Regions from separate parts of the Ralstonia pickettii genome, predicted to be linked through region 1. Evidence: predicted binding sites of a transcription regulator. Region 1 holds the regulator's gene; the other holds the start of a gene.
What was found. Region 1 encodes NrdR, which represses ribonucleotide reductase genes. Its sites were predicted from a motif close to CACNANATNTNGTG; they were not measured.
Positions count from the first base shown of each region.

Region 1 (10,635 bases):
TGGCCGGTCGCTTGCGGCTTTTCCTTACCCAGGCTCACGGCTTCCATCTGGCTGTCAGGCACGCCCATCGACGACAGGGCGCGACGCACGGCCTCGGCACGCTTCTGGCCCAGTGCGAGGTTGTATTCGCTCGTGCCGCGCTCGTCGGTGTTGCCCTGGATCAGGACCTTGCGCTGGTTGTGCGATTGCAGGTAGCGCGAGTGCTGGCCCAGCAGGCCTTGGTACTCCGACTTCACCGAGTAGCTGTCGAAATCGAAGTAGATGCTGCGCTTGGCGAGCGGGCTGTTCGGGTCGGTCAGCTCGTCACGGCCCACGTCCACCGGCGTCACCGTGCGGGCATCCGCACCCGTACCGGCACCACCGCCCGTACCGTTCTTGGCCGTATCGTCCAGCTTCACGCCCGAGCTGCAAGCGCCCAGGGCCAGCAGCGCGGCAATGGCTGCGATTTTGATCATGGTTTGGGACTTCGACATGTCCGATTTCTCCTAGTGGAACAGCTTCGTTATTGCATGAAAGGACCCCACGCCGGCTCACGAACTTCGCCGGCCTGGAGGGAAAGAACCTGACGCGTGCGGCCATCGGTGGACACAGCGGCCAACACCGATTTGCCGCCAACGCGCGTGGCATACAGGATGAACTTGCCGTTGGCCGCAAAGCTCGGCGACTCGTCGTTCGAGGTGTCCGTCAACGCGTTCACATCGCCATTCGACAAGTCCTGCGTGTACAGGCGGAAGGCACCCCCCACGCGCGAGATGTATGCCAGCAGCTTGCCGTCCGGCGACACGCGCGGGCTGGTGTTGTAGTTACCCTTGAACGTCACGCGTTGCGCACCGCCCGCCTCTTCGCCGTCAACCGACATGCGATAGATCTGGGGCGCACCGCCGCGGTCGCTGGTGAAATAGATGGAGCGGCCATCCGGCGAGAACGACGGTTCGGTGTCGATCGCGCTGCTGCGGCTCAGGCGGCGCAGGCCCGAGCCATCGGCGTTGACCAGGTAGACCTGCGTATTGCCATCGCGCGACAGCGACACCGCCACGTGGCGACCATCGGGCGACCAGGCGGGCGCCGAATTGTTGCCCTTCTGATTCGAGATCACCGTGCGGCGGCCCGCCACCAGGTCATGCACGTACACCACCGGCTTCTTGCTCTCGAACGACACATACGCGACTTTGGTGCCATCCGGCGACCACGACGGCGAGATGATCGGCTCATTGCTCGTCAACGCGATCTGCGGGTTGGCGCCATCCGAGTCAGAGATCTGCAGTTGGAAGCGACGGCCAACCTTGGACACGTACGACAGACGCGTTGCAAAAACGCCGCGCTCGCCGATCAGCTTCTGGTAGATGTAGTCCGCGATCTCATGCGCAGCCAGGCGAAGCTGGCCGGGGCCACGCGTGAGCGACAGGCCGCCCAGGCTTTCGCCCTTGGCGGTGTCGTACAGGCGGAAGCGAATTTCGTAGCGGTCGCCGTTGCGCGTCACGGTGCCGCCCACGAAGGCTGCGGCGCCCTTGGTCTTCCAGGCACCCAGGTCAGGCGCCGGGCTTTCCGGCACGACTGCACCGGCCACATCGACGTTCGAGAAACGACCGCTGCGCGCCAGGTCCGCCCGGACAATCGCGGAGAGGTTTTGCGGAGCCTGTGCCTCGCCCTGGAAGTTGGCGATTGCAATCGGGTACTGGCTGGCGCCGACACCCGAGATCTCCACGTTGAGCTGGGCATGGGCCACGCCCGCGCACGCTGCGCTCAGCAGAAGCGCCTGCGCTGCACGTCGGAACATCGGAATCCACATCGTTCGCATCATGTTCATCTTCCCTACTATCAAATCCGGAATCCGAGTACGCCGGCCAGCGCTGCCTTGAGCGGCGCTAGCCCGTTATTCCTTCGGCCGGAACGTCAGGATGACGCTCGACGGCGCTTTGCCGTTGGTATCGCGCGGCAGCGGGTCGGAGCGCTCAACCGCGCGCATCACGGCTTCGTCATAGGCGCCGTTGCCACTCGATTTCGTCAGGCGCTTGGACAGGATCGAACCGTCCGGCGCCATCTGCACCGACACGACGGCCGACGGATTGCCATTGACGGCCGACGGATCGAACAGGATGTTCGGCTTGACCTTGGCCCGCACACGCTCTGCGTATCCTGCCGACGCCGTGCCACCCGTGCCCTGGGCATTGCCGACACCACCACCGGAGCCCGCCACCGTGCCCGTCGCACCCGCACCAGCCATCGCGCGCAGCCGATCCAGCTGCGCCTGGCGTTGTGCATTGGCGCGCGATTCATTCGCCTTACGCTCTGCGTCGGCCTTGGCCTTGGCTTCTGCGGCGGCCTTGGCCTTCAATTCCTTCTGCTTCGCATCCGCTTCCGCCTTTGCCTTCGCTTCGGCCTGGGCTTGAAGCTGTGCATTCTTGCGGGCCTGCGCTGCGTCCGCGGCAGCCTTCTCAGCGGCCTTTTCCTTGGCCTGCTGTTCGGCCAGGGCCTTGCGTTGGAGTTCCGCCTGACGCGCCTGTTGCTCTTCCTTCAGACGGGCTTGACGCTGGGCTTCTGCCCGTTCTTCGGCGGCGCGGCGAGCGAGTTCGGCCTCACGGGCCGCTGCAGCCTCCTGCTCGCGCTTGCGCTTTTGCTGCTCCAGCGCGATATCCGCTTCCTCTTCCACCTTGGCCGGCGGCGCCTTGATCACCGGTTCGGGCTTGACCTCGGGCACCGGCGCGGCCTGCTGCACGGCCTGCTGAACCGCCGCCTCGTCCCACAGTTCAGCCTCCTCGCCGCGCGGGGTGCTGCTCTGCCACTGCACGCCAAAGTACAGAAAGATGATCAGCAGAACGTGTGTCAGGAGCGCCAGCCCGAACGCGCGCAGCGTGCCGCGCTCGCGAACAGGCTCGTAACGATGCAACGACGTCGTAGCCATGACGTTCAGGTTGCCCCGCCGTGGTTCGTCAACGCTCGCTTCAGCAACCTGCTCATGACGATTTCACCATCAGGCCGACGCGCTTTACGCCATCGCCCTTGAGCACGCTCATGACGGTCAGCACGCGGTCATACTGGACCGATTTGTCGGCGGCAATCACGACGGGCTGATCGGGGTTTTCGTCCGTGCGCTGCTTCACGAATGCGCGCAGCTCGTTGTTGTTGGCGAGCCTCTGCTCGGTTGCTCCCGAACCGGTTTTGATGCGAGCAAGGATCGTGCCGTCGCTCTTGATGGTCACCACAATGGGCGGCTGCGTCTGCTGCGGCGTCGCGTTTGCCACCGATGGCAGATTGACCACGCCCGGGTTCACCACGGGCGCCGCCACCATGAAGATGACCAGCAGCACCAGCATTACGTCGATGTAGGGGACGACGTTGATGTCAGCCTTGGCCCGTCGGGCGCGGCGCGTTCGCTGGATGGTAGCCATGAGTGCGGCTCCTTAGCGCGTCTGGCGCTGGAGGATGTTCGAGAACTCTTCCATGAAGCTCTCGAAGCGGTTGGCCAGGCGGTCGATCTCGGTGGCATAGCGGTTGTAGGCGATCACCGCCGGAATGGCCGCAAACAGACCGATGGCCGTGGCGACCAGCGCTTCGGCAATACCGGGCGCTACGGCCGAGAGGGTCGCCTGTTGTACGTTGGACAGGCCGCGGAAGGCGTTCATGATCCCCCAGACCGTGCCGAACAGGCCGATATACGGACTGACCGAGCCGACCGACGCCAGGAACGGCAGGTGGGACTCCAGCGAGTCCATCTCGCGCTGGTAGGCGGCACGCATGGCACGACGGGAAGCATCGAGAATGGCGCTCGGATCGCCGCCGCCGCGCTGCAACTCGCGCGCCTTCAGGTATTCGCGCATGCCGGCTTCGAAGATACGTTCCAGCGCGCCGGTAGTGTGACGGTTGTTGGCAGCGCTCTGATACAGCGCCTGCAAGTCGCCACCGGCCCAGAAATCGCGCTCGAACGATTCGGTCTGGCTACGCGCTGCGCGCAGTGCAAACGCTTTGCGGAAGATGTACGTCCAGGAGAACAGCGACATCACCAGCAAGAGGCCCATGACGAATTGGACCAAGAGGCTGGCATGCAGCACCAGCGAGACGATCGACAGATCTTGTGTGACCTCGACGGGATTCATGCGGCGGCTTTGATGGTTGCGAGTACGGGAGCGGGAATCGGGGTCGGCCGGAAAGTGAGCCGGTCGACACATCCAACACGAATCGTGCCTGATGCGAGCAAAACGTCGCCGCGCCAGCCTTCTTGGGCGAATTGGACCGACACGGGGCCGACCCGTTCCATACGCGAACGGATCTGAAGCAGGTCGTCCAGGCGTGCCGGCGCGCGGTAATTCACGGCAGTGCTGCGCACCACGAAAATGGCTCCGGTCGTGTCGGCCAGCGCCTGCTGATCGACCCCAAGCGCACGCAGCCACTCGGTGCGGGCGCGCTCGAAAAATTTCAAATAATTGGCGTAGAACACCACGCCGCCTGCGTCGGTATCTTCCCAATACACGCGCAGGTTCCAGTCAAAAGAAGCCATCGGGTAATTTTACCAAGACGCAAATGACGGCCAGGCATCCACCGACTGGCCGAGGGCTTGCGCTCGAATTCAGGCCATGCCTCGCGTCACGCTGGTGGCCGAGAATGACTGGCAAACGGGCATCAGCTCCATCGCGTTGACATTGAAGTGCGCCGGCAGCGCCGCCATCCAGTAGACCGCTTCGGCGATGTCGTCGGCGGTGAGGGCTTCCGTGCCTTCGTAAACCTTCTCCACACGGGCATCGTCGCCCTTGAAACGCACGTTGGAAAACTCCGTGCCGGAGCACAGCCCTGGCTCGACGTTCGATACGCGTACGCGCGTGCCGGTCAGGTCCGCCCGCAAGTTCAACGAAAACTGGCGGACGAACGCCTTGGTGGCGCCATACACGTTGCCGCCCGGATACGGATACGTCCCCGCGATCGAGCCAATGTTGATGATGTGACCACGATTGCGCTCCACCATGGCGGGAAGTAGCGCACGCGTCATATGCACGAGCCCGGAGCAGTTGGTGCCGATCATGCGGTCCCAATCGGTCAGGTCGGCACGCTGGGCGGGTTCGAGGCCCAGTGCCAGGCCGGCGTTGTTGACCAGCACATCGACTTCGCGCCAACCCTCGGGCAGGGAGCCCGGCAAGGCCGCAACGGCATCGGCATCCAGCACGTCAAGCACGAACGGCAGCACAGCGTCGCCCAATTCGGCCTTGAGCGCGTCGAGACGGTCCTGGCGGCGGCCTGCCGCGATCACACGATGGCCTTCTCGCACGAAACGCCGCGCGATGGCAGCGCCGAACCCGGCCGTTGCGCCGGTCACGAATACGATCATGGAAGTGTCTCCGGGCCTAAAAAAACGAAAGTCAGAGTTTACCTGAAGCCTTATGCGGTATTGCACCGCAATGTGCGCGTCTGCACGCCCGCTGGTTGCAGCGGCCATGGGGCTGTCGTACACTCGCGGGCAACCATTCCACCTTGCGCGACTGGCGAATCCTGAAGCGGCTTTGAGCGGCTTCGACATGTGGGCAGCGACCACGAGGAAGCGCAAGGTTTCTGACGTCATGCACAACGGCGCCTGCCGCTCGCCTGGGCAGCGAATGGGAAGCACAGGGTGACTTGGACACCCGCTGCAATCGGCCGACACCGGGCGCAGCCGTTCAAGCCGCGCGCATGTTTCCCCACGCCTCGCCCGATCTCCGCCATTTCCGTTTCGTTTCAGACCAGACACTCGCCATGTTCGAACGCAGCCGCTATACGATCGACCAGATCGATCCCGAAATCTTCGCCGCCATCCAGCAGGAAAATCAGCGTCAGGAAGACCACATTGAGCTGATCGCCTCCGAGAACTACACCTCCCCGGCCGTGATGGCCGCGCAGGGTTCGCAACTGACCAACAAGTACGCCGAAGGCTACCCCGGCAAGCGCTACTACGGCGGTTGCGAATACGTGGACGTGGTCGAACAGCTCGCCATCGACCGCGTGAAGCAGCTCTTTGGCGCCGAAGCCGCCAACGTGCAGCCGAACTCGGGCTCGCAGGCCAACCAGGGCGTGTTCTTCGCCGTGCTCAAGCCGGGTGACACGATCATGGGCATGAGCCTGGCCGAAGGCGGCCACCTGACGCATGGCATGGCGCTCAACATGAGCGGCAAGTGGTTCAACGTGGTCAGCTACGGCCTGAACGCGCAGGAAGACATCGATTACGACGCGCTCGAAGCCCTGGCGCAAGAAAAGAAGCCGAAGCTGATCATCGCAGGCGCATCCGCCTTTGCGCTGCGCATCGATTTCGAGCGCATCGGCAAGATCGCCAAATCGATCGGCGCGTACTTCATGGTGGACATGGCGCACTACGCCGGCCTGATCGCTGCAGGTGTGTACCCGAATCCCGTGCCGCACGCTGATTTCGTCACGACGACCACCCACAAGAGCCTACGCGGCCCGCGCGGCGGCGTGATCCTGATGAAGGCCGAGCACGAGAAGGCCATCAACTCGGCGATCTTCCCGGGTATCCAGGGCGGCCCGCTGATGCACGTGATCGCCGGCAAGGCGGTGGCGTTCAAGGAAGCGCTGTCGCCCGAGTTCAAGGCTTACCAGCAACAGGTCGTGAAGAACGCGGCCGTCATGGCTGAAACGCTCATGGCCCGAGGCCTGCGGATCGTGTCCGGCCGCACGGAGAGCCACGTGATGCTGGTTGATCTGCGCGCCAAGAAGATCACTGGCAAGGAAGCCGAAAAGGTGCTGGGCGACGCACACATCACCGTCAACAAGAACGCGATTCCGAATGACCCGGAAAAGCCGTTCGTGACGTCGGGCGTGCGCCTGGGTTCGCCGGCCATGACCACGCGTGGCTTCAAGGAAGCCGAGGCCGTGAAGGTCGCCCACCTGATCGCCGATGTGCTGGACAATCCGCACGACGAAGCCAACATCGCCGCCGTGCGCGCCAAGGTGGCTGCGCTGACCAAGCAGTTCCCGGTCTACGGCTGAAGCATCCGCCAATGGCCGGATCGGCCAGCCACGTAGTACCCTGCCGCGATGCGCCCCCAATTGAATGAGGGGCCATCGCGGCGTTGTTCTTTTAGCGCAGTGCGTTCTTTGAGGTTGCCGAGGAGACCACCGGCATGAAATGCCCCTTTTGCGGCCACGCGGCCACCCAGGTCATTGATACCCGCATGTCGGAAGAAGGCGACACCGTGCGCCGCCGCCGTCGTTGCGAATCCTGCGACCGCCGCTTTACCACCTACGAACGCATCGAGCTGTTCTTCCCTGCCGTCGTTAAAAAGAACGGCAGCCGTGTCGACTACGACCGCAACAAGGTCAAGGATTCCATGCGCCTGGCGCTGCGCAAGCGCCCCGTTTCCGCCGAGGCCATCGACGAGGCTATCGCCCGCATCGAAGAAAAACTCCTCAGCCACGGCGAGAAAGAAATCGGCAGCGACCGCGTGGGCGAACTGGTGATGCGCGAACTCAAGCGGCTGGACAAGATCGGGTACATCCGCTTTGCTTCGGTGTACCGGAGTTTTGAGGATCTGGCAGAGTTTCGGGACGTGCTGGATGAGGTTGCGGCGACGAATGTGCGGAAGTGAGTTTCAGCAGACGGCTGCACTTCTCCATCGGCGACAAGTCCGCCATCCAAATTAGCCTCTTGCGGCATTGAGTCTCAGGAGGAGGCGGGGCGGTTGCTTCCGATGGACGGTTGAATCTGAAACTCCAACTCCCTTACAGCAGCGACATCCGCGCCCAAGCGCTTGGCGGGAACAAAACGTGTCTCCATGAGAATCAAAGCCAATCTGGCCGCGGCGGGACGATTGTCTTCATTAGCACGGACGATTTCAGCGCGCACGACCACGCCATCAACACTGATATAGACGCGCAAGGTTATGGGCGATGCATTTTCGACCAACGCCATCACGTCTAAAAGTTCAAGTGAGCTAGCCGGCAAGGCCTGGCGGTCCACCTCCGTCGATGCATAAAACCGCATCCCGTCGAGATTCTCCGAACGCGAAGACTCAGGTGCAGACAGTTCCGATCTGTAGCCTGCGCTGCCAAAGACGTTAGCGTTAGGCTTCACGGGAGAGGCACCCCGCAGCGGTGAGAGCGCTGCAGAACCGACTTCTCCGCTTCTTTGGCCGTTTGCGCCGGTGCCTTTACCCGTCAGTTCCGGCGACAGGCCTACGTACAACAAACGAGTGCCCGCGTGGCCCTCCTCCGGGGCCGTCTGAGGTTTCCACGCGCTGACAGCGTGCAGGAAAGCCAAATGGGCCGCCACTGCAACAGCGCAGGCGATCAAGCCACGCCGCATCCTCACTATTCCGTGTCGGTGCTTGGCGCTGCGTCGCGATACCGCATCATCAAATCAGCGCTAGTCGGCAGTAGGCACTTCACGCCAGTTGATCTGACGGATTGCTTGCACCACCGTAGGAACCAATGGCACTGAATTGATCGCGCTATTGTCTGTACCAGCCTCCAGCCGAACGGAACCATTGACATTAAGGTAGGACAGATCCACAACCAGCCCGCCACCGGTGTAATACGGTTGGAGTAGGCCAGCATTGTTTACCACGCGGCTCGTGCCAGTACCGATATCCAGCGAGAACACCCGATTCATGCCGGAAGGATTGCAGGCATCACCGTTCGGCAGATTGGCAGCAAACGACACCGTGCCGAAGTTCGAGACCGGCGCCACGTTCACGCGCTCCGCCACATTGTTGGACGATTGGCCGAGGTCAATGTAATAGCCCATGACCGATGGCGGCGCGCTGCCAATGCCGTTCAGCAGATTGGTGTTCGCATTCAGATCTTTGCGTTTGATTGGGAACGTGACCCCAGTCGGGAGATCCGTGCTGCTGTTGAAGCGCTGCACAACGCCGTCATAGATGACGTAGAAAGTCTGCGTCTGGCTGGTTGCGATATCGGTACTGCCAAGGAGCTGACCCGTCCCCACCATGACATAGCGCTTGAGCGAATTCGGCTGGATCTCGATCAGCGGCGGCGTGGTGACAGGCTGTGTGTTGCCGCTCGGGTCGGTCAACTGCGCAATCTGGGTCGGTGCCGGATAGGCGCCGCTTGCCGCCGTGAGATCAAAACGCCAGACGTTGCCCAGCAGATCGCCTGCATAGATCGAGTCCGCAGTGTTGTCGGTGTAGTCGGCCACATAGGCAGACGCATAGGCCAGACCTGCAGGCGAGCTTGCTGAACCGACACCCGTCGAAATCGACTCCAGCAAGGCGCCCGTCGCCGGGTTCAGAATGAAGAGCCGCCCCACGCCATCAGCGTTGTTGTAGCCCGACGGCACTGCAACGATCCAGCCGTACTTCTTTGTCTTCACGACGATCGGGTCGCCATAGGTGAAGCCCAGGGTGCCTTGCTGGACGTTGGACGGGCCACCGAATTCCCACATCACCTTACCCGCCAGCGCGGTCTCGGTGGTGATGGTCGTGGGGTCGGTAATGTCCAGCGCGTAGTAACCCTTTCCGCCCTTGCCCAGACCGCCGATCAGCATGGTGCGCCAGTTCGGCGTACCAGTAATGGCTGTTGAGCCACCCGTACGGTCTAGATCGACATCGAACGCCTGGGGCGTAGCATCCACCATGGCATGGTGGACGAAATTCGTGCCCGACAACCCCAGCGATGCCAGGCCATTGACGGTCGGCGTGCAGGTACCTGAAGAGCACGGTCCTTGGTAAAGGAAGCTCGGCACGTAAGCAAACAGCTCGTTGCCGCTGGTTGTGTTGCCGATCGTGCCATCGAACGCGTGCACCATGCCGTCGTTCGCGCCAACGTAGACCACGGGCTTGCGATTGACATTGCTGCTCTTGAACGCTGCATAACCTGGGTTGGTCGCACTGGACAGCACGGCAATGGGTGGGCCCACGGGATCGACCTTCGAGCCAACAATGTCACCGAGCAGGCTGCTGCGCTGGCGATAGACAGCCTTGCCACTTGCTCCTTCGTTGGTACGGTCGCCGCGCAAATAATTCAGGAAATCCTGGTTGTTCCAGTTCTTCACGGCCGAATTGCTGAGCGCACTCTGGTTGGTCGCGCTGAGCTTAGCCAATTGGAATGGCACACCCTGCGCCGTCCCAACGCTATTGCTGGTGGCAATCAAGCGCGACGAACTCGATTGATTCGCGAGCTGCGCCTGTGCAGACCAGGCTTTCGTCTGTGTGGGTAACCCGGTCTTGGCATCAAAACTAAGCGTACTGCCCACGACGTCCCCACTCCAAGTCGACGAGTTGTAGGACGCGGAATATCCAATATTGCCGGTCAGGCTCACATTGGCGGACGACACTGCCAGCGCCGTCGTGGCCGCCTGAATATCGTTGGAGATATTGTTGAACGCAGTGTTAAGCCCATTCACCATCAAGTCCGCCTGACCGGCCAGATAGTAGTTGTCGGGCATTGGTTTGCCATTCGGGTCTGTGTTGCCGCTCGCGTTCCACAGCGACTGAGCCAACGCCGTTGTGTTGCTCGTGTTGTAGTTGCTCGGAACACTGAAGCCACCGTACTTTGCGGCCAGCCAGAACTGGTTCTGATACTTGTATTGCTGATATTCCTGCACATCCAGCCAATAGGTGGATATTGTCTGGATCTTGGACTTGTTGCCGAGGGGGTCCTTGAAATCGTTCGGGCGAATGTCGCGCACGTGCGAGTCGT
Region 1 covers NZ_CP104381.1:714,622-725,256, reverse strand. Annotated here, with positions in the region: gene pal (peptidoglycan-associated lipoprotein Pal) at 1-473, opposite strand, end outside; gene tolB (Tol-Pal system beta propeller repeat protein TolB) at 503-1,807, opposite strand; gene tolA (cell envelope integrity protein TolA) at 1,874-2,902, opposite strand; gene tolR (protein TolR) at 2,955-3,389, opposite strand; gene tolQ (protein TolQ) at 3,402-4,094, opposite strand; gene ybgC (tol-pal system-associated acyl-CoA thioesterase) at 4,091-4,495, opposite strand; gene ydfG (bifunctional NADP-dependent 3-hydroxy acid dehydrogenase/3-hydroxypropionate dehydrogenase YdfG) at 4,565-5,317, opposite strand; ZMP/ZTP riboswitch at 5,455-5,584, shown strand; gene glyA (serine hydroxymethyltransferase) at 5,719-6,966, shown strand; gene nrdR (transcriptional regulator NrdR) at 7,101-7,565, shown strand; gene N5B55_RS03330 (hypothetical protein) at 7,640-8,269, opposite strand; gene N5B55_RS03325 (pilus assembly protein) at 8,342-10,635, opposite strand, start outside.

Region 2 (10,635 bases), 1.5 Mb from region 1:
CGTGGTCTTCAGGCCACGCAACCACGCCAGCTTGTACGTGTCGTCCAGCTTCTTGCCCGATGCGCCGGCCATGTAGATGTTCAGCGACTGGGCCTGATCGATCCACTTCTGGCGACGCGATGCCGCTTCCACCAGCCATTGCGGTTCCACTTCGAAGGCCGTGGCGTACAGGTCGCGCAGGTCTTGCGGGATGCGGTCGATGCGGGCCAGCGAGCCGTCGAAGTACTTCAGGTCGGCGACCATCACTTCGTCCCACAGGCCGCGTGCCTTCAGGTCGCGCACCAGGTAGTCGTTGACCACCGTGAACTCGCCCGAGAGGTTCGACTTGACGTACAGGTTCTGGTACGTCGGCTCGATACAGGCCGACACGCCGATGATGTTGGAGATCGTTGCCGTCGGGGCGATCGCCACGCAGTTCGAGTTGCGCATGCCGTACTGCTTGATGCGGCCGCGCAGGCTGTCCCAGTCCATCGTCGACGACATGTCGGCTTCCAGGTAGCCGCCGCGCTCTTCGGCCAGCAGCTTGAGCGAGTCTTGCGGCAGGATGCCGCGATCCCACAGCGAGCCCTTGTAGCTGCTGTAGCGGCCACGCTCTTCGGCCAGTTCGGTCGACGCCCAGTAGGCGTAGTAGCACACGGCTTCCATCGACGTGTCGGCAAACTGCACCGCTGCCTCGCTGGCGTACGGCACGCGCAGCACGTGCAGCGCGTCCTGGAAGCCCATAATGCCCATGCCGACCGGACGGTGGCGCAGGTTCGAATCACGCGCCTTCTTGACGGCGTAGTAGTTGATGTCGATGACGTTGTCGAGCATGCGCATGGCCGTGCGCACGGTCTTCTTCAGTTTCTCGTGATCGAGCACCACGCTGCCGTCGGCCTGCTTGACCAGGTGGGCAACTAGGTTGACCGAACCCAGGTTGCACACGGCGATTTCGCTGTCGTTGGTGTTCAGCGTGATTTCCGTGCACAGGTTGGAGCTGTGCACCACGCCCACGTGCTGCTGCGGGCTGCGGATGTTGCACGGATCCTTGAACGTGATCCACGGGTGGCCGGTTTCGAACAGCATGCCCAGCATCTTGCGCCACAGTTGCAGTGCCGGCATCTTCTTGAAGAGCTTGATCTCGCCGCGCGCGACCTTATCTTCGTAGGCCAGGTAGGCCTGTTCGAATGCCTTGCCGACCTTGTCGTGCAGGTCCGGGCAGGTGGACGGCGAGAACAGCGTCCACTCGCCACCTTCCATCACGCGCTTCATGAACAGGTCCGGAATCCAGTTGGCCGTGTTCATGTCGTGCGTGCGACGGCGGTCGTCGCCGGTGTTCTTGCGCAGCTCCAGGAATTCTTCGATGTCCAGGTGCCACGTTTCCAGGTACGCGCAGACGGCGCCCTTGCGCTTGCCGCCCTGGTTCACGGCCACGGCCGTGTCGTTGACCACCTTCAGGAACGGCACCACGCCTTGGCTCTTGCCGTTCGTACCCTTGATGTGCGAGCCAAGTGCGCGCACGTTGGTCCAGTCGTTGCCCAGGCCGCCGGCAAACTTGGAGAGCAGCGCGTTTTCCTTCAGCGCTTCGTAAATGCCGTCCAGATCGTCCGACACGGTGGTCAGGTAGCACGACGACAGTTGCGAGCGGCGCGTGCCCGAGTTGAACAGCGTCGGCGTGCTCGACATGAAGTCGAACGACGACAGCAGCTGGTAGAACTCGATGGCGCGGGCTTCGCGGTCGATTTCGTTCAGCGCCAGGCCCATCGCCACACGCATGAAGAACGCCTGCGGCATCTCAATGCGGGTTTCGTTGATGTGCAGGAAGTAGCGGTCGTACAGCGTCTGCAGGCCGAGGTAGTTGAACTGGAAGTCGCGCGAGGCGTCCAGCGCCGCGCCCAGGCGGGCCAGGTCGAACTGGGCCAGCTTGTCGTCCAGCAGCTCGGCGTTGATGCCGCGCTTGATGAACTGCGGGAAGTAGTCGACGTAGCGCGTGCTCATTTCGGCTTGCGTGACTTCTTCGCCGAGGATTTCGCGGCGGATCGTGTGCAGCAGGATGCGCGCCGTGACCTGGCTGTACGCCGGGTCCTTTTCGATCAGGGTACGCGAGGCCAGGATGGCCGAGTCGTACACCTGCGTCATCGGCACGCCTTCATACAGGTTCTTGACCGTTTCCTTGAGGATCGGCTCCGGGTCCACCGCGTCGCCCAGGCCTTCGCAGGCGGAGACGATCACATTGCGCAGCGCTGCCATGTCGAGCGGGCGGGTGATGCCGCCGTCGGTCACGTTCAGGCCGATGAACGCAGGTTGCTGCTGGGTTTCACCGGCTTGTGCGCGCTCCTGGGCGCGGCGCTCGCGGTACAGCACGTAGGCGCGGGCCACGTCGTGCTCGCCCGAACGCATCAGGGCCAGTTCCACCTGATCCTGCACGTCTTCGATATGGAACGTGCCGCCGTTCGGGCGGCTGCGCAGCAGTGCGCGCACGACGTTCTGCGTTTGTTGGTCGACCAGCTCGCGCACACGCGCGGAAGCAGCACCCTGCCCGCCATTCACGGCGAGGAAAGCCTTGGTCATGGCCACGGCGATCTTCGAAGGCTCGAAGCTCACCACGGCGCCGTTGCGGCGAATGATTTTGTAGTCGGCAAGATTGACGCCGGAAGCGGTGCCGGGGGCCACGGCCGTGCCGCCAGCGCTTTGCGCAAATTGCGAAGGATTGGCGGTGCCGGAGTGGATTTCGGATTGGGCCGTCTGCATGTGGACTCCTGTTGAACCGTTCGTTTTATTGGCTCGCCGCTGGGTGGAAGACCCTTGGCGCACCCTTGCGCCATGCGGAGAAATGAGACGGAAAAGGCCCTTGCCTTTTCTCAGCTCCCAAGCGTCGGCTTGACCTGCCGTACGCCCGCCCCCCGCGTGGCGCCGAAATAAGAATCCCGGGAGGTCACCACTATATCTAGTGTGTTACCCCGGGATTGGCCCTAAGTATAGTGGATCGAACAAACAAGACCAGTCTTGACAGATGGCGGCGAAGGGGGGTTTTCTCAACCCAAATGCAGTGCCGCAAACCCGCCACCCCAGGCAGCACAACGGGTCGGCGGCACTGACGTGCGGCGTCGCAATGACCATCTTTTCAGAATAATTCTTTCTATCGACGCCGCAAGTTCAATAGACGTCACCTCATCTGCGGTAGGGGTATGTGTGCGGCGCACTGCACTGGTGCAGGCGTACTGCGGGCCGTGCCGACTTCGACCTTCCCCTCGCTCAAGAAATCCGAATAACGGCATCAGCATTCTTGCCGCGGCTGTCACCTGAGCGACAGGCCCCAACCCTACGCTTCGGTCGCATTGCAGGGAGCGCAATCACGGCGGCGACACACCGAGCGCCGCGCACAACGACCGAGGAAATCGACATGGCTTGGAATCACCCCGCCTGGCGCCCGCTGAGGGCCGCGCTGAGCACGACCGTGGCAGCGACGCTGGCGACCACATTGACCGCATGCGGCGGTGGCGACAGCAGCCCCATCGCTAACCAGGGCAGCACGGACGCGCCCTCCACCAGCGCCAGCAAGAAGGTGCTGATGGTCGGCGTGGACGGCGCCACCTATGCGCAGGTACAGAGCGCGCTCTTGCAGCGCAGCCTGCCGAACTTGCGCGCGCTGGCGGTGATGCCGGCATCGACCGGCGGCACGCTCGGCACCACCACCGCCCAGCCGCCGCTGGACACACCCAGCTGGGCCACCGTGCTGACCGGCACCTGGCAAAACCGCCATGGTGTGACCGACGACACGATCACCACCCTGGCCGCCCCAAGCGTGTTCAGCTACGCGCGCAGCGCCGCCAAGGCCGCGGGCACCACGCAACGCCTTGGCGCCGCCGTCAGCTCGGCCGTGCTGCCCGCGCTGCTCAAGGCGGATCAGCAAGCCGGCAATCTCGACACGCTGGTCGACTGCGCCCAGGTGGACACCTGCGTGACGCAGAACAGCGTGAAGCTCGTGCAGTCCGGCTACGACGTCGTCTTCGCGCAATACACCGCGCCGGCCGCCGCCGCGCTGGCTTCGGGCCTGCAAAGCGATGCATACACCGCTGCGCTGGCCAACGTCGACCAGGCGCTCGGCACGCTGCAGGCTGCCATCGCCCAGCGCCGCACCGCCAACCCCAACGAAGACTGGCTCGTTGTCGTCACCACCAGCCACGGCCTGGACGCCACGGGGGCCACCACGTCGGCGCCGACGCTGGAAAACCGCTCCGCCTTCATCGCCCTGAACAAGCCGGTCAATGCCGTGCTCGGCAAGACCGGCATGGCGGCGCCCACGTCGGAAGCCACGCTCGCCGCGCTGCCGAGCGAGGCCGACATCGTGCCGACCGTACTGGCGCAACTGAACGCCGCTGTGCCGGCGACGGCGCATCAGCTCGACGGTGCAGCGCTCACGGCCAGTGCCGTCGGCGTGCGCAACGTCCAGAGCACGGTCGGCGCGTACAACGCCTCGCTGGTGCTGAACTGGCAGAACCCGACCCCAGCCAGCGGCCCGATCACCGTGCTGCGCGACGGCAAGCCGGTTGCCACGCTGCCCGCCACGGCCACGCAGTACACCGACAGCAACATCGCTGCCGCCAGCGGCATTTACCGCATCAACTACACGCTGGTGCGCAACAACGTGCCGGTGTCGATGCTCGCGCAGATCGCCTACGTTGCGCCGACGCCGCTGGCCACCTCGCTCACCAACGGCCTGGCGACGTATTACAGCTTCGATCCGCTGCCCCCGACCGACCGTAAAGCCAATTCGACGATCGGCCCGTGGGTGGCCGGCACCGACGGCGGCTCTGCTGCGGCCGACCCGTTTGGCGGCACGGCCCTGTCGGTCGATTCGCGCATCGACGCCTACAAGCTCACGCAGAACGGCGCAGACATCGCACTGAGCCCGCAATTCACCATCGGTTTCTGGTTCAGGTCGGATTGCACACAGGGCAACGGCACCGGCGAGCCGATCCTCGCCAACAAGGACTACTACTCCGGCTCCAATGCCGGCATCGCGATCGGATTGTGGGGCGGCTGCGAGGTGCGCTTCAACCTCGGCAGCGGCGGCAAGCGCGACGACATCCAGGGCATGAAGTTCAGCGCCAACCAGTGGGCGTATCTCGCCCTCTCGGTCGACACGCAGGCCAAGCGCTTCAGCGCCTACATCCTCGATCCGGTACTGGGCGTGCAGAAGGTGGAAGACAAGGCCATCGCCAATACCGACGTCACCAAGCTGGGTGGCCTGGCCACCAAGGTCTGGGGCCTGAACGACGACGCCACGCACAACTACGTGCCCAACAACCCGGGCTCGCTCAAGGGCGTGATGGCCTACGACGACCTCGCCATGTGGACGCGCCGGCTGACGCTGGATGAACTCAAGACGATCAACGGCTCGCACCAGCCGCTGTCGTCGCTGAACCCCTGACCCCCTCCCCCAACCCGAACGAGACCGCTCATGAAGCCTTGCATCCACCCTCTCGCACGGCCGCACCGGCTGGCCGCCGTGCTGCTGTGCGCCGCCACCTTGTCGCTGTCGGCCTGCGGCGGCGATTCGAACGACGGCACGCCCGCCACCGGTACCGGCCCCGGCACCGCGCAGCCGGATCAACCCGGCCAGCCGCCGGCCAACAAGCCGACCCTGCACTGCGCTCCGTAACGCGCGGCCTCCCTTCGACTTGCGCTTGAGACCGACATGACTTCCGACACGAACCACGCCAACAACGGCAGCCGCCGCAACTTCCTCAAGATGGCCAGCACGGGCGCGATTTCCGCCGCTGCACTCGCCGCCTTCCCGCCGTCGATCCGCCGTGCGCTGGCAATTCCCGCCAACAACGCCACCGGCACGATGCGCGACGTTGAACACGTGGTGATCCTGATGCAGGAGAACCGCTCGTTCGACAACTACTTCGGCACGCTGCAAGGTGTGCGCGGCTTTGGCGACCGCTTCCCCATCCCGCTGGCCGGTGGCTTGAACGTCTGGCAGCAGACCTACGTGCCAAGCAGCGGGCCGAGCCGCACGGTGCTGCCGTATTACCTCGACAGCAGCGCCGGCAACGCGCAGCGCGTGTCTGGCACGCCGCACAGCTACCCCGATGCGCAGAACGCGTGGGACCTCGGCCGCATGAGCAAGTGGCCGACCTACAAGCAGACGCAGTCGATGGGCTATTACAAGCAGGCCGAGCTGGACTTCCAGTTCGCGCTGGCCAACGCCTTCACGCTGTGCGACGCATACCACTGCTCGTTCCACGGCGGCACCAACACCAACCGGCTGTTCCACTGGACGGGCACGAATGACCCGACCGGCGCGGCGGGCGGCCCCGTCATCGACAACAGCGGCGACCATCTCGACGCCGGCGTCACATACAGCTGGAAGACCTACCCGGAACGCCTGCAGGCTGCCGGTGTCTCGTGGAAGGTCTACCAGAACATGCCGGACAACTTCACCGACAACCCGCTCGCGGGCTTCAAGGCCTACCGCGATGCCAACGCCGCGCGCGGCAACCTGGCCGACGGCAGCCCGTTCCCGCCGTACACGCCGGCCGACGAAACCGTCAGCCCGCTGATCAAGGGCGTCGGCAACACCATGCCCGACGGCGGCTTCCTGCAGGCGTTGAAAGACGACATCGCCGCCGGCCAGCTGCCGCAGGTGTCGTGGATCGTCGCACCGGCCACGTATTCCGAGCACCCTGGCCCGTCGAGCCCCGTGCAGGGCGCGTGGTACACGCAGGAAGTGCTCAACGCGCTCACCGCCAACCCTGCCGTGTGGAGCAAGACCGTGCTGTTCATCAACTTCGATGAAAACGACGGATTCTTCGATCACGTGCCGCCGCCCGCGGCGCCTGCCTATGACAACGGCGTGCTGGCTGGCAAATCGACCATCAGCACGGCCGGCGAGTATCACACCGACAAGAATCCGTACGGACCCGGGCCGCGCGTGCCGATGTACGTCGTCTCGCCGTGGAGCCGGGGTGGCTGGGTCAACTCGCAAGCGTTCGATCACACCTCGGTGCTGCGCTTCCTGGAGCTGCGCTTCAACGTCAAGGAGACGAACATCAGCGCGTACCGCCGCGCGGTGCTGGGCGACCTGACCAGCGCCTTCAACTTCGTCAACCCGAACACCGAAACGCTGCCCACGCTGCCCAGCCGCGACAAGGCAACGGCCGACTCGATCCGCACGGCGCAAGGCTTGAAGCCGCAGGTGCCGCTGCCCGCCGTCTCGGCGCAGCAGATGCCGAAACAAGCCACCGGCACCCGCCCCTCGCGCGCCCTGCCGTACGAACTGCACGTCAGCGCGCGCGAAGACGCCACCAACCGCGCGCTGCGCCTGATCTTCAGCAACACCGGCACGGCGGCTGCCGTCTTCCACGTGTACGACCGCCTGCATCTGGACCGCGTGCCGCGCCGCTATGCGGTCGAGCCCGGCAAGATGCTCGACGACACCTGGGACGTGTTCACCGCCGACAAGGGCAAATACGACCTGTGGGTGCTCGGACCCAACGGCTTTCACCGCGCCTTCTCGGGCGACGTGAGCGCCGTGTCGGCAGCGGGTTCGAGCGCGCCGGAAATCCGCGTGTGCTACGACGTGGCCAACGCTGAGGTCTACGTGACGATGATGAACACCGGCACCGCCGGCTGCACGTTCACCGTCAAGCCGAACGCGTACCGAAATGACGGCCCCTGGACGTTCGACATTCCGGCCGGCAAGCAGCTCGACCAGCACTGGCCGATCGCGCGCCAGGGCAACTGGTACGACTTCACGGTGACGGTGCCGCAAGGCGGCTTCACGCGGCGCTTTGCCGGTCGCATGGAAACGGGCAAGGACAGCGTGTCCGACCCGGCGATGGGGACTTGAGGGGGTGAACTAGAAAGACAGGCAGGAAGAAAACGGGCGGCCTCGCAACGGGCCGCCCGTTTTCATTTCAGAGCGCGTGCTGATACGGAAACAACGCCGCATTGAATCCGCCCAGCGCACGCAGATGCGCCCAGTCGAAATGCGGTCCGGGGTCCGTCTTGCGGCCCGGCGCAATGTCCGAGTGACCGGCGATCGCTGCAATCGGGTATGCCGCGCAGATCGCCCGCACAAGCGATGCCGTGGTGGCGTACTGCTCGGGCGTAAAAGGCAGATCGTCCGTGCCCTCGATTTCGATGCCGACCGAGAAATCGTTGCAGCGCGTGCGGCCGAAGAAGTCGGACGCACCGGCATGCCAGGCGCGCGCATCGCACGATGCAAATTGCACGCATTCGCCCGTGCGACGGATGAAGAAATGCGCCGACACGCGCACGCCGCGCAGCTGCTCGAAATACGGATGCGCGTCGCAGTCGAGCGTGTTGGTGAAGAAGTCGAGCACGTGGTCGGTGCCGAAGTCCGCGCCGGATTGCGCGGGCGGCAGGCTGATGTTGTGCAGGACGATCAGGTCGATCGGCATGCCGTCGGGCCGCGCGTCGATATTCGGCGACGGATGCCGACGCCCGCCATCGACCCATCCGTCGGCTCCGATATGCAACCGCTCAGGCATCGCCGTTCAGCCCGTTTCCGGCAGGTTCACCAACGCTGCCGGGCGCTTCAATGTCTCGCGGGTCACGAATGCCAAGTTGCTGCATGCGATAGCGCAACTGACGGAATGACAGCCCAAGCAACTTGGCCGCTGCGGTGCGGTTGAAACCCGTCTGGTCCAGCGCGGCGAGGATCACGTTGCGCTCGACCGACTCCAGGTAAGCCGGCAGATCGATCGGCAGCGCAACGTTCGGCAAGGCGGGTTCAGCCGGCCGCGCAACCGGTGCCGGCTCGGACGGTGCCAGCGGTTGCGGCATCCCCATCGGGCTTGGCACGGGGGCCGGCATGTAGACAGCATCAGGCCAGCCGGCCATTGGCGACGGCGCCAACGCGTGATTGCCTGCCGCAGCGGCCTGCTGCGCCTCGCGCGTGCGGTGAAACAGCGGCGAGCGCTCGATCTCGGCGCCCAGCGCGCCAAGGTCATCCACGTCGATCGACTCGCCTTCGGCAAATGCGTACGCACGCTCCAGCAGGTTCTCCAGCTCACGCACATTGCCCGGGAACGGATACGCGCACAGTTGCTGCAGCGCCGGTCGCGTCAGACGTTTTGGGCGCGGATCGCCGTAGCGGCTGGCGAGTTGTTCGAGCAGCACGCCGGCCAGCACGGGCACGTCTTCGGCCCGCTCGCGCAGTGTGGGCATGCGCAACTCGAGCACGTTCAGGCGGTAGAACAAGTCTTCGCGGAAACGGCCGGCGGCCACCAGCCGTGCGAGATTCTGGTGGCTCGCACACACGACGCGCACGTCGACGGGATCTTCGCGGCTCTCGCCGATCTTGCGCACGCGGCGCTCCTGCAGCGCGCGCAGCAATTTCACCTGCATCGTGAGCGGCAGGTCGGCCACCTCGTCGAGCATGAGCGTGCCGCCGTTGGCCGCTTGGAAGAAGCCTTGGCGATCGCTGTCGGCGCCGGTAAAGGCGCCCTTCACGTAGCCGAAAAACTCGGCTTCCATCAGGTTTTCGGGAATCGCGCCGCAGTTGACCGCCACGAACGGCCGCGCCGCGCGCGACGACAACGCATGGATGGCGCGGGCCGCACGCTCCTTGCCGCTGCCGGATTCGCCGCTGATCACCACCGGCGCCATGCTGCGCGCCAGGCGCATCAACGACCGGCGCACTTCCTGCATCGCGGCGGAGTGGCCGGGCAGCAGATCGTTGGTCCGTTCGGCCAAGTCGGCATTACCGGGATCAGGATCGCGCTGCTGGCGGCCCAGCGCATTCAGCACGAGGCTGCGAAGCTGGTCGAGCGAGAGCGGTTTGGCGATGTAATCGAACGCGCCCGCCTTGAGCGCCTCGACCGCGTTCTCTGCGCTGCCATAAGCGGTGATGACGGCAACCGGCGTGCGGTCGGCCGTAGCAGACAGCTGGCGCACGAGTTCAATGCCCAGGCCATCGCCCAGGCGCATGTCGGTCAGCACCAGCGCAAAGCGCTGGCGGGAAAGCGCTTCGCGGGCCTCGGCCAGCCCGCTGGCAAGCACGACGTCGTGCCCCATGCGGCGCAGGGAAATCTCCAGCAGCTCGCGCAGGTCGGCTTCGTCATCGACGACGAGAATGGGTTCGCGAACGATGGCGGCTTTAGGCATGGATCAGCAGAAGATCGGCGGAAATTCACGGCCGGCGGATCATTCCGCGATCGGCCCGGCAGGTTGGTCAAACATCAGGGTGATGACGAAGGCGCGGCGTGGCAAGGTGCCGCGCGCCTCCATGGTCAACGCTCCGGTGCGATCGAGCAAGGATTCCAGTGCGATGGCGCCGTAACGGATCTGCGCATCGTTGGCGCTACACAACTCGCGGGCCATGTAGAGCCCGAGGCCAGTGCCTTGTGCGTCATTCGTGAAGAACGGCTCGAACAGGCTGCGCTGCTGCTCGGTGGGCACCTCGGGGCCGTCGTTCCAGATGACGAGTTCGGCGTGGGCGTCGTCAAGCGCGTAGGCGGCCAGTTGGATCGAGCCGGGAACGCGGCGGCAATAACGCAACGCGTTGTCGAGCATGTTGCCCACCACCTGCTGCAACTGCGCCGGGTCGAACAGCACGGGCTTGTCCAGGTCGACCGCCACGCGCACGAGGTTCGGGTTGATCTCGGTGGCCTCGCCTGC
Region 2 covers NZ_CP104381.1:2,729,148-2,739,782, forward strand. Annotated here, with positions in the region: gene N5B55_RS13210 (ribonucleoside-diphosphate reductase subunit alpha) at 1-2,730, opposite strand, end outside; gene N5B55_RS13215 (alkaline phosphatase family protein) at 3,383-5,413, shown strand; gene N5B55_RS13220 (hypothetical protein) at 5,444-5,644, shown strand; gene N5B55_RS13225 (phosphocholine-specific phospholipase C) at 5,681-7,840, shown strand; gene ampD (1,6-anhydro-N-acetylmuramyl-L-alanine amidase AmpD) at 7,908-8,504, opposite strand; gene N5B55_RS13235 (sigma-54-dependent transcriptional regulator) at 8,497-10,122, opposite strand; gene N5B55_RS13240 (ATP-binding protein) at 10,162-10,635, opposite strand, start outside.
Region 2: a site for NrdR is predicted at 2,919-2,932, ahead of N5B55_RS13210 (ribonucleoside-diphosphate reductase subunit alpha). Genes of this name have one in related genera too.